One region of the Kitasatospora sp. NPDC022785 genome, then DNA from elsewhere that is predicted to be linked to it. Evidence: riboswitches for the same ligand, from Rfam matches in the RefSeq annotation. Region 1 holds a riboswitch; each other region holds the start of a gene.
What was found. A riboswitch is a leader RNA that binds a small molecule or an ion and turns the genes downstream of it on or off. The one in region 1 is predicted to bind cyclic di-AMP.
Positions count from the first base shown of each region.

Region 2: it holds a riboswitch for cyclic di-AMP, as region 1 does, so the genes downstream of both, ACZ3YO_RS07030 (glycoside hydrolase family 16 protein) here and ACZ3YO_RS01175 (C40 family peptidase) in region 1, are expected to answer to the same signal.
Region 3: it holds a riboswitch for cyclic di-AMP, as region 1 does, so the genes downstream of both, ACZ3YO_RS38740 (transglycosylase family protein) here and ACZ3YO_RS01175 (C40 family peptidase) in region 1, are expected to answer to the same signal.
Region 4: it holds a riboswitch for cyclic di-AMP, as region 1 does, so the genes downstream of both, ACZ3YO_RS27800 (LysM peptidoglycan-binding domain-containing protein) here and ACZ3YO_RS01175 (C40 family peptidase) in region 1, are expected to answer to the same signal.

Region 1 covers NZ_JBVHHB010000001.1:272,648-274,840, forward strand. The annotation lists gene ACZ3YO_RS01170 (C40 family peptidase) at 1-659, shown strand, start outside; cyclic di-AMP (ydaO/yuaA leader) riboswitch at 984-1,139, shown strand; gene ACZ3YO_RS01175 (C40 family peptidase) at 1,150-2,193, shown strand, end outside.
Region 2 covers NZ_JBVHHB010000003.1:303,223-305,415, reverse strand. The annotation lists gene ACZ3YO_RS07030 (glycoside hydrolase family 16 protein) at 1-1,095, opposite strand, end outside; cyclic di-AMP (ydaO/yuaA leader) riboswitch at 1,098-1,223, opposite strand; gene ACZ3YO_RS07025 (esterase/lipase family protein) at 1,437-2,193, opposite strand, start outside.
Region 3 covers NZ_JBVHHB010000046.1:16,786-18,978, reverse strand. The annotation lists gene ACZ3YO_RS38740 (transglycosylase family protein) at 1-1,265, opposite strand, end outside; cyclic di-AMP (ydaO/yuaA leader) riboswitch at 1,250-1,414, opposite strand; gene ACZ3YO_RS38735 (hypothetical protein) at 1,806-2,193, shown strand, end outside.
Region 4 covers NZ_JBVHHB010000021.1:8,215-10,407, forward strand. The annotation lists gene ACZ3YO_RS27800 (LysM peptidoglycan-binding domain-containing protein) at 219-1,124, opposite strand; cyclic di-AMP (ydaO/yuaA leader) riboswitch at 1,130-1,297, opposite strand; gene ACZ3YO_RS27805 (cytochrome P450 family protein) at 1,572-2,193, opposite strand, start outside.

The DNA.
Region 1 (2,193 bases):
TGGACAAGGCCTCCAGCGTGCAGCAGGCCAGCTCCAGCCAGGCCGACGCGCTCAAGGGCCTCCAGGACCAGCAGCGCCGGCTGGACCAGCAGAAGACCGAGGCCGCCGCGATCCTCGCCTCGCTGGACACCACGACCAAGGACCTGAACCAGTCCAAGGCCGAGGTCAACAAGAAGCTGAAGGAGGCCCAGGACCTGCTGAACTCGCTGAGTGCGGCGGACCGGGCCGCGCTGAAGGCCGCCCAGCAGCAGGACGACCGGGCCTCGCGCGGTAGCGAGCGTGCCGACCTCGGCAGCCTGCCGCAGGCCTCCGGTCTCGCCGGGGCGGCCGTCTCCAACGCGATGAGCAAGCAGGGCTCGCCGTACATCTGGGGCGCCACCGGCCCGAGCACCTTCGACTGCTCCGGCCTGATGGTCTGGGCGTACGGGAAGGCCGGCGTCTCGCTGCCGCGCACCTCGCAGGCACAGGGCAACGTCGGCACCCGGGTGCCCTCGCTCGCCGAGGCCCAGCCGGGCGACCTGATCATCTACCGCGACGACCGCAGCCACGTCGCGATGTACATCGGCAACGGCATGGTGGTGCACGCGCCGCACACCGGCGATGTGGTGAAGGTGATGAAGGCCGACGCGATGAAGATCAACACCATCCGCCGGGTCTGACGGACCGACACGCCCAGGGGCCGGGATCCGGCCCTGTGATCCGCGCCACCTCCGAGCGGGGGTGGCGTCGGTGTTCCCGGCCGTATGTGAGAAATGATCAGCTCCGCGTACGGCGCCCGTCACACCCGGTCATATTCACAAATGAACTTGGGTATTCTTCCGTCTTTTTTCTGACAAGGATTTGAACGGATCACGGTTCTGTTACTAGGGTCGTGCCTCGAACCACCGCACAGTCGATCACCCAGCCTGGGTGGCGGCGGGGGTTTACCGCCGAGTTCGTGAAGCAGCGGGACGGGTCGCAGACCGGTCCGACGGGGAGCCCAGCAGTCGGGGGCGCTGTGGAGCGGAGCCGGGGAACCAATGTTCCTCCGGGGTGAATCGGCGCCAGGTCGGCCGCTGGAACGGCCGGTGAGGCGTCGTAGGGCACGCTTCCGGCCCGAACCCGTCAGCTCACCCGGTAGGCGGGCGTTGGAAGAAGGAGTCCGCCTTCGTGGCGTCCCATCGTCGTCCCAAGCCTGCCGGCCGCGCCCGGGTCTCGATCCTGACCGGTGTCGCCGCCGCTGCCGTCGCCCTCTCCGCGCAGTCCGGCGCCCACGCCGACCCGACGCCGACCAAGGACCAGGTCAAGGAGCAGGTCGACCAGCTCAACGAGCAGGCCGAGCAGGCGACCGAGAAGTACAACGGTGCCCAGGCCAAGCAGCAGGAGCTGCAGAAGCAGGTCGGCGAGCTCCAGGACCAGGTGGCCCGTCAGCAGGCCTCGGTGACCGAGGCCCAGGGCGGCCTCGCCGAGATCGCCGGCGAGCAGTACCGCAACGGCGGCATATCGTCGACCGTCCAGCTGATGCTCTCGTCCAGCCCGGACAACTTCCTGAACCAGGCCGGTGCGCTGACCCAGGCCAGCAGCACCCAGTCCGGTGCGCTGAAGGACCTCCAGGAGCAGCAGCGCAAGCTCGACCAGGACCGCAACGAGGCCCAGGCCAAGCTCGGCGAGCTGGAGACCACCACCCAGCAGCTGAAGGCCTCCAAGGAGGAGGTCCAGGGCAAGCTGGCCAAGGCCCAGGACCTGCTCAACACGCTGACCGAGCAGGAGCGCCAGGCGCTGCGCGCGGCCGAGGAGAAGGCCGCCGCCGAGGCGAAGGCCAAGGCGGACGCCGCCAAGGCCGAGGCGAAGGCCAAGGCCGACGCCGACCGCGCCTCCCGCGACAACAGCCGCACCGACCTCGGTGCGTCGTCCTCGGCGCCGGCCGCCGCCAAGCCCGCCGCGCCGGCCGCCAACGGCTCGCGCGCCGCCGCCGCGATCGCCGCCGCCGAGAGCAAGCTCGGTTCGCCGTACGTCTACGGCGCCACCGGCCCGAGCTCCTTCGACTGCTCCGGCCTCACCGGCTGGGCCTATGCGCAGGCGGGCGTCTCGCTGCCGCGCACCTCGCAGCAGCAGGCCGGTTACGGGACCAACGTCGGCACCAACATCGCCAACGCCCAGCCCGGCGACCTGATCATCTACCGTGCCGACGCCAGCCACGTCGCCCTGTACGTG
Region 2 (2,193 bases), on a different contig from region 1:
GTACCAGTCGACCGAGTTGGCGCCGTAGTAGGTGCCGATGGTGACCCAGCCGTCCTTCGCGATCGCCTTGGCGTCCGTGTAGTACAGGTGGCCCGGGTTGACGTGGTTGGTCAGCTCCAGCAGGTTCGGGTTGTCGGGGTGGTACTCGAAGGAGTCGATCTCCCCGTGGGTGCCGCTGGTGCCGTTCCAGGTCCAGAGCGCCGGCCAGGCGCCGGTGCCGGCCGGGAGCTTGACCCGGGTCTCGGCGTAGTCGCCGGTCTTCACCTTGAAGGCCTCGTTGGAGTACTCGGTGGTGAGCAGGCCGGTGTCCCAGGCCTGCTTGCCGTTCTCCAGCGTGTGCGCGCCCGGCTTGGCGGTGAAGGTGGCGACGCCGCCGGAGACGCTGACGTTGTTCTTGTTCAGCCAGTCGAGCTTGTTGTCGTTCGGGTTGTGGTCCCCGTAGTGGTACGAGCTGCTCTTGTCTGCGGTCCAGCGGGAGCCCAGGCCGAGGCTGTTGAAGTCGTCGGACCAGGTGAGCTTCTTGCCGGCCACGGGCGCGCCGGTGGCCGGGGTGCCGGTGGCGCTCGGCGAGGGGGTCGCCGACGGGGTCGGCGCCGGGGCGGCGGTGGGCGTCGGCGCGGGGGTGGCGGTGGCGTTGGAGACCACCAGCTGCTGGGAGGCCAGGTTGTGCCAGGCGCCGCCGTTGTCCTGCCAGAAGCCGAACTGGGTGTAGGTGCCGGCCGGCAGGGTGCGCGAGCCGGTGGTGATCGACAGCCCGCTCGGGCAGATCTGCTTGTTGGAGACGTTGCCGGGGAAGTCGAGGTTGTGGCCGGCCGCGTCGCGCACGCCGACGCCGACCGTCTTGGCGGTGAAGCAGGCCGACGAGTGGACGGTCAGCGAGGCGGTGGAGGCCTTGCCCGCGACCATGGTGGCCGGGCCGAGCTTGTCCTGGGTGACGGTCGGCGCCGTGGCCGCCTGGGCCCCGGTCACCGCCGGCACGCCGAGCAGTCCGGCGCCACTGATGGCGAGCGCTCCGGTGACGGCGAAGGCGGCGTTGCGGCCGCGGCGGGAGGGGCGAGCATGGCGCGGCGCGGCGCGCCGGGCAGGCTTCTGCATGGCGGTGTCCTCTGTGACGCCTGCGAGGTGAGCTGTCGGGTTCGGGCTGAGGTCGCCCGGCCGCCCTTGGAGCGGCTTCACCCCTAGCCGCGGCCCGCGCGCACGGAGCGCACGGGCCGGGCACTGACCTGGGTCCCCCGCTCCCGTCCGCTGTGGTGCTCGGTTGCCGGCCGGCGGGTGGACAGGACTCGGCGTCCCGACGGCGGAGGTCCGCGAAGCGGACGTCCCGTGCAGGCTAGGCAGGCCGTCCGGGAGGCGACAACCCGACGGGGGGCGTTGTCGCGCAGCTCACAGTGGAGTCGATCAACGACGGTGCGGAGTGGATCAGTTGGCTTGGCCGGTCAGCCGAGCCAGCTGTCCACCTGGCTCATCGCGTCCGGGGACCAGGCCAGCTCCAGGTGGTTGAGCCCGGTGAGCAGCCGGGTGCCGCCGAGGGTACCGATCCCGGTGGCGTCCAGGGCGCTGCGGGTGAGGACGATGCCGTCGCTCGGCCCGCGGTTCTCGTTGAGCACGCCCGGGATGTCGGCCGAGCCGCCGGCCAGCAGGTAGGTGCGGACCGCCGCCGGGACGCCCGCCTGCTGGAGCGGCCCGATCAGCGAGCCGGCGTCGATGGCCGCCTGGATGCCCTGGCCGGAGGTGTAGTAACCCTGGCCGCCGTAGTAGGTCGTCCACCAGTCCTGGGCTGAGCCGTCCACCCCGTAGGTGGCGTCCCAGCGGGCGAGCAGCTGGCGCTGGCCCGGGTAGCAGTCGTACCCGCCGCTGGGCAGCACCCCGAGGCAGGGCTGGGCGGTGGAGGTGCCGTAGCAGGTCATGTACAGGTGCGGAGACGGCGCGTTGGCGGTGCCGCCACAGGCCGGCCAGGTGGCCAGCGAGAACGCCCAGCCGTGCGCGTACACGTAGTCCAGGCCGCCGTTCGGCCCGCCGAGGGTGACCAGGCGGCGGACGTCGCCCGCGTACGCCCGGCCCCAGGACGGACGCACCGAGGACACGTACGCGCGGGCCGCGACCTCGCCCTTGCTCCACGCGACCACGTCCACCCGGGGCACCCCGAGCCGGGCGCGGATCAGGGCGATCGCGTCGCCGACGGCCTGTGCCTGG
Region 3 (2,193 bases), on a different contig from region 1:
TCCGGGGCCCAGTTGGCGATGGTCTGGGTGCGCACGCCCGAGCTGGGGTTGGCGGCCTCGACGTACTTGCCGTCGCCGATGTAGAGCGCGACGTGGTACACGCCGGAGTCCTGGCCGTTGTTGGACCAGAACAGCAGGTCGCCCGGCTTGAGGGCGTCCAGCGAGACGTGGGTGGAGGCGGCGGCCTGGTCGGCGGCGACGCGCGGCACGGAGATGCCCGCGGCGCGCAGCGCGGCCTGGGTCAGGCCGGAGCAGTCCCAGCCGCCGTTGCCGGTGCCGCCGTAGACGTACGCCTGGCCGACCTTCGACTCGGCGAAGGCGACCGCGGCGGCCATGCTGCCGGTGGCGGCCTGCGCGGGCGCCTGGGTGTCGGCCTGGGCGGCCGGGGCCTGCGCGGCCGGCTTGGCGGCGGCGGTGCCCGCGGCGGCCTGGCCGGAGTTGCCGGCGGAACGGTTGAACCAGTCGAAGTTCTTGCCGGACTCGTCCGAGGCCTGGTCCTTGGCGCGGTCACCGAAGGTCAGGTGCTGGCCCGGGTAGATGACGTGCGGGCCGTCGGTCAGGGTGGAGCGGTTGAGCTCGTACAGCCGCTCCCAGCCGCCCTGGACGTGGTTCTTGTCGGCGATCGAGGCGAGCCAGTCGCCGGCGACCACGGTGTAGTCGTTGGAGGCGGCCTTGTCCTGCCACTTCTGCGACCAGTCGTGGCCGCCCTGCGGCTTGGCGGAGTCGGTGGAGGCCGGGGCCTGGTCGGCCTTCGGCGCGGCCGGCTTGGCGGCGGCCTGGGGCTGCGCCTGGGTGGCCGGCTTGGCGGCCGGGGCCGGGGTCTGCGCGGCGGGCTTGGCGGCGGTGGTGGTGTCGACGGCGGCGGGGGTGCCGCCCTTGGTCAGACCGGCCTGGACGGAGCAGACGGGCCAAGCGCCGGGGCCCTGGACGGCGAGCACCTTCTCGGCGATCGCGATCTGCTGGTCCTTGGTGGCGAGGTCGGCGCGGGCCGCGTACGCGGTGCCACCGAACGCGGCCCAGGTGCTGTTGGTGAACTGGAGGCCGCCGTAGAAGCCGTTGCCGGTGTTGATGCTCCAGTTGCCGGTGCTCTCGCACTGGGCGACCTTGTCCCAGGTGGCGACGGAGGCGGCGGAGGCGGTGCCGGTGGTCAGGCAGGGGACGGTGAGGCCGATGCCGACGACGCCGAGGGTGGCGATCGCGCGACGGGTACGGCCGGACAGGCGGGTGCCGTTGGTGGGCAGCATGAAGATGCGGTCCTCTCCCACGCCTGCGAGGTGAGCTGTCGGATTCGGGCTGGAGTTGCCCGGCCGCGCTGTGGACGCGGCTTCACCCCTAGCCCTGAACCGGTACGCGGACCGGTCCGGGGCGACTTACCTGTGGTTCCCCCGCTCCTGCCGTGGTGCGTTTCTGCGCTGCCAGCGCACCCGACGGCAGGACTCGGCGTTGCGGATGAGCTGGGTCCGTGTGGCCACGAACGGGGAGCACGTTAAGCAGACTTAAGTTCAAACCGCAAACATGTGTGACGCTCGTCACGGTTTGCGGAACACGTGCCGTATGGCTGTCCACCATGATCAGAAATGACCGTTTTCGCGCAACGCCCGTCGGGGTCAACGCAACTGCCTATGCTTCAGAGGGTCAGGACTGACGCAGCCGTCTGGGGGGAGGGCTACGCAACGATGGCCATGGACGAGGAGCCGGACGCCGGTCGGCCGGCGGAAGAGCGTCGCCGGGTGTACCGCGGGGCAAAACGTCGCAGACCGGACATCCCGCCCGCTGATCCCCGAACTGCCGTACGCCGCCGGACGATGCTGCGCTGGCTCGCCGTCGGCACGGTGTTCGCGGCGGTCAGCGGCGAGGAGATCCTGCGCCGCTCGCCGGGCGGCCCGGACGCGGCGGGGACGCACCCGGACGGGACGGGCCCGGGCACGGCGGGGACGGACCCGGACGCGGCCGGGATGGACCACGGGGCGCCGCCTCCCGCCGGCACCCAGGACGGCACCCCCGCCGCACCCGGGCAGCCCGCCGCGGCGCCCACCGTCGACCAGGGCGGCCGCCGCTGGTCCGACCCGACCGGCTGGGGCGGCAGGACACCCGGCCCGCAGAGCGCCGTCCGGATCACCGACAAGGTGCTGCTCGACACCGACGCCACCGTCGCCTCGCTGCTGGTCGAGCCGTCGGGCACGCTCACCTTCG
Region 4 (2,193 bases), on a different contig from region 1:
CCGACGATGGGTGCTGTCGGGCGAACGATTGCGGAGTCGTTACGACCAGAGCCTAACCGCACGGGCTCTCGGGGCCACGCTGACCTCGGTCCCGTCTCAGCGTGTGGCCCTGCTACCCCCCGGTAGTTCACCTGGTTGCCCCACGGAAGGCGACCAGATGCGGACGAAGGGGGTCGAATCCGGCCCCCTTCGTCGAATCACCGTGAAGACGGGGCCGCTCAGCCGAGGTTGAGCACCTGGCCGGGCAGGATCAGGTTCGGGTCGGAGCCGACGGTGCCGCGGTTGCCGTCGTACAGCGACTCCCAGCCGCCGGAGACGCCCTGGGTAGCGGCGATGCCGGCCAGCGTGTCGCCGGACTGGACGGTGTAGCCGTGGCCGGCGTACTGCTGGGCGGCCGGGGCACTAGGCGCGACCGGGGCGCTCTGGGCGACCGGCGTGCTCTGGGCGGCACGGGTGTCCTGGCTCGCGGCCTGACCGGCGTACTGCTGGTAGACGCTCGGGTGGCTGGTCCAGTACCAGCCGCCGTTGTTCTGGTACCAGTACACCTTCGCCTCGGCGTCCCAGCCGGCCTGGCCGGAGAAGCCCGGGGCCTGGGTCTCCTGCTGCGCGTACGGCTGGGTCTGCTGCTGGGCGTGCGACTGGGCGGCGGGCTTCTGGGCGGGCTTCGGCTGCGCGGGCTTCGACTGGGCCGGCTTCGGAGCGGCGGGCGCGGCATCGGTGGAGGTGTCGACCGAGGCCGGTGCACCGCCCTTGCTCAGGCCGGCCTTCTGCGAGCAGACCGGCCAGGCACCCGGGCCCTGCGAGGCGAGCACCTTCTCGGCGACCGAGATCTGCTGGGCCTTGCTGGCCTGGTGGGCCTGCGGCGCGTACGAGGTGCCGCCGTACGCCTTCCACGTGCTGGAGGTGAACTGCAGACCGCCGTAGAAGCCGTTGCCCGTGTTGATGCTCCAGTTGCCGCCGCTCTCGCACTGGGCCACGGAGTCCCAGGTCGAGGCGGGGGCAGCCGCGGCGCCGGTGGCGGTGAGGATCGGCATCGCGAGTCCGACGCCGGCCACACCTGCGACGGCGATGGCCTTCTCGGCCTGGGTACGACGACGGTGACGGCCAGTTCCAACGAACAGCATGAAGAGGTCCCTCTCCGCACGCCTGCGAGGTGAGCTGTCGGGTTCGGACCGGGAGGTGGCCCGGCCGCGTCGCACGGACTTTCTGCCCGCGCGAGCGGCTTCACCCCAAGCCGTGGAGGACGGCAACAAACCTGGTTCCCCCGCCCCTGCCCAGGGTCTGGTCGGTTTCCCGTGACACGGCGGGCAGGATTCGGCGTCCCGCGCACGAGGTCCGCAGCTGCGAACTCCACGGAGGGTAGACAGATCCTCTTACCAATCACAAGCTCATATCGCCGATATCACACAGAAATTACGGTGCGTGATCGATCGTCCACCAACGGAGGCGATATGTCCGGGTTGATGATGGTTCAACCCCCCTGTCGCGGCGTGTCGGAGACGTCTCGTCAGAGTGTCGGATCCTCAGGCCGTGACACTCACGGACCTGACGGCAGGTCCGCGGAGGGTTTGTCAGCTTGCGACGGGCTTCTTCTCCGGACTGAATTCGACCGGAAGCTCACGGAGGCCACGCATGATCAGGCCGCCCCGCCAGCGCAGATTCTCCGGGCTTTCGGCCAGCCGCAGATCGGGCAATCGGGTGAGCAGGGTGGCCAGCGCCGCCCGGCCCTCCAGCCGGGCCAGCGGGGCCCCGATGCAGTAGTGGATGCCGTGCCCGAAGCCCAGGTGCGGGTTGTCCGTCCGGGCCAGGTCGAGGGTGTTCTCGTCGGCGAACCGCGCCGGGTCGCGGTCCGCCGCCGCGAGCACCACCAGCACCGGGTCGCCGACCGGGATCTCCACCCCGCCGATGGTCAGCGGGCTGGTCGCGAACCGCCAGGTGGCCAGCTCCACCGGCCCGTCGTAGCGCAGGAGTTCCTCGATCCCGGTCTCCAGCAGGGCGCTCTCGCCGCGGGCGACGGAGTCCTGCAACAGCGCCCGCTGCTCCGGGTTGCGCAGCAGCGCGTAGGTGCCGTTGCCGATCAGGTTGACGGTGGTCTCGAAGCCGGCGAAGAGGAGGATGAAGGCCATTGCCGCGGCCTCGTTCTCGGTGAGGTGCTCGCCGTGGTCGCTGGCCCTGATCAGACCCGAGATCAGG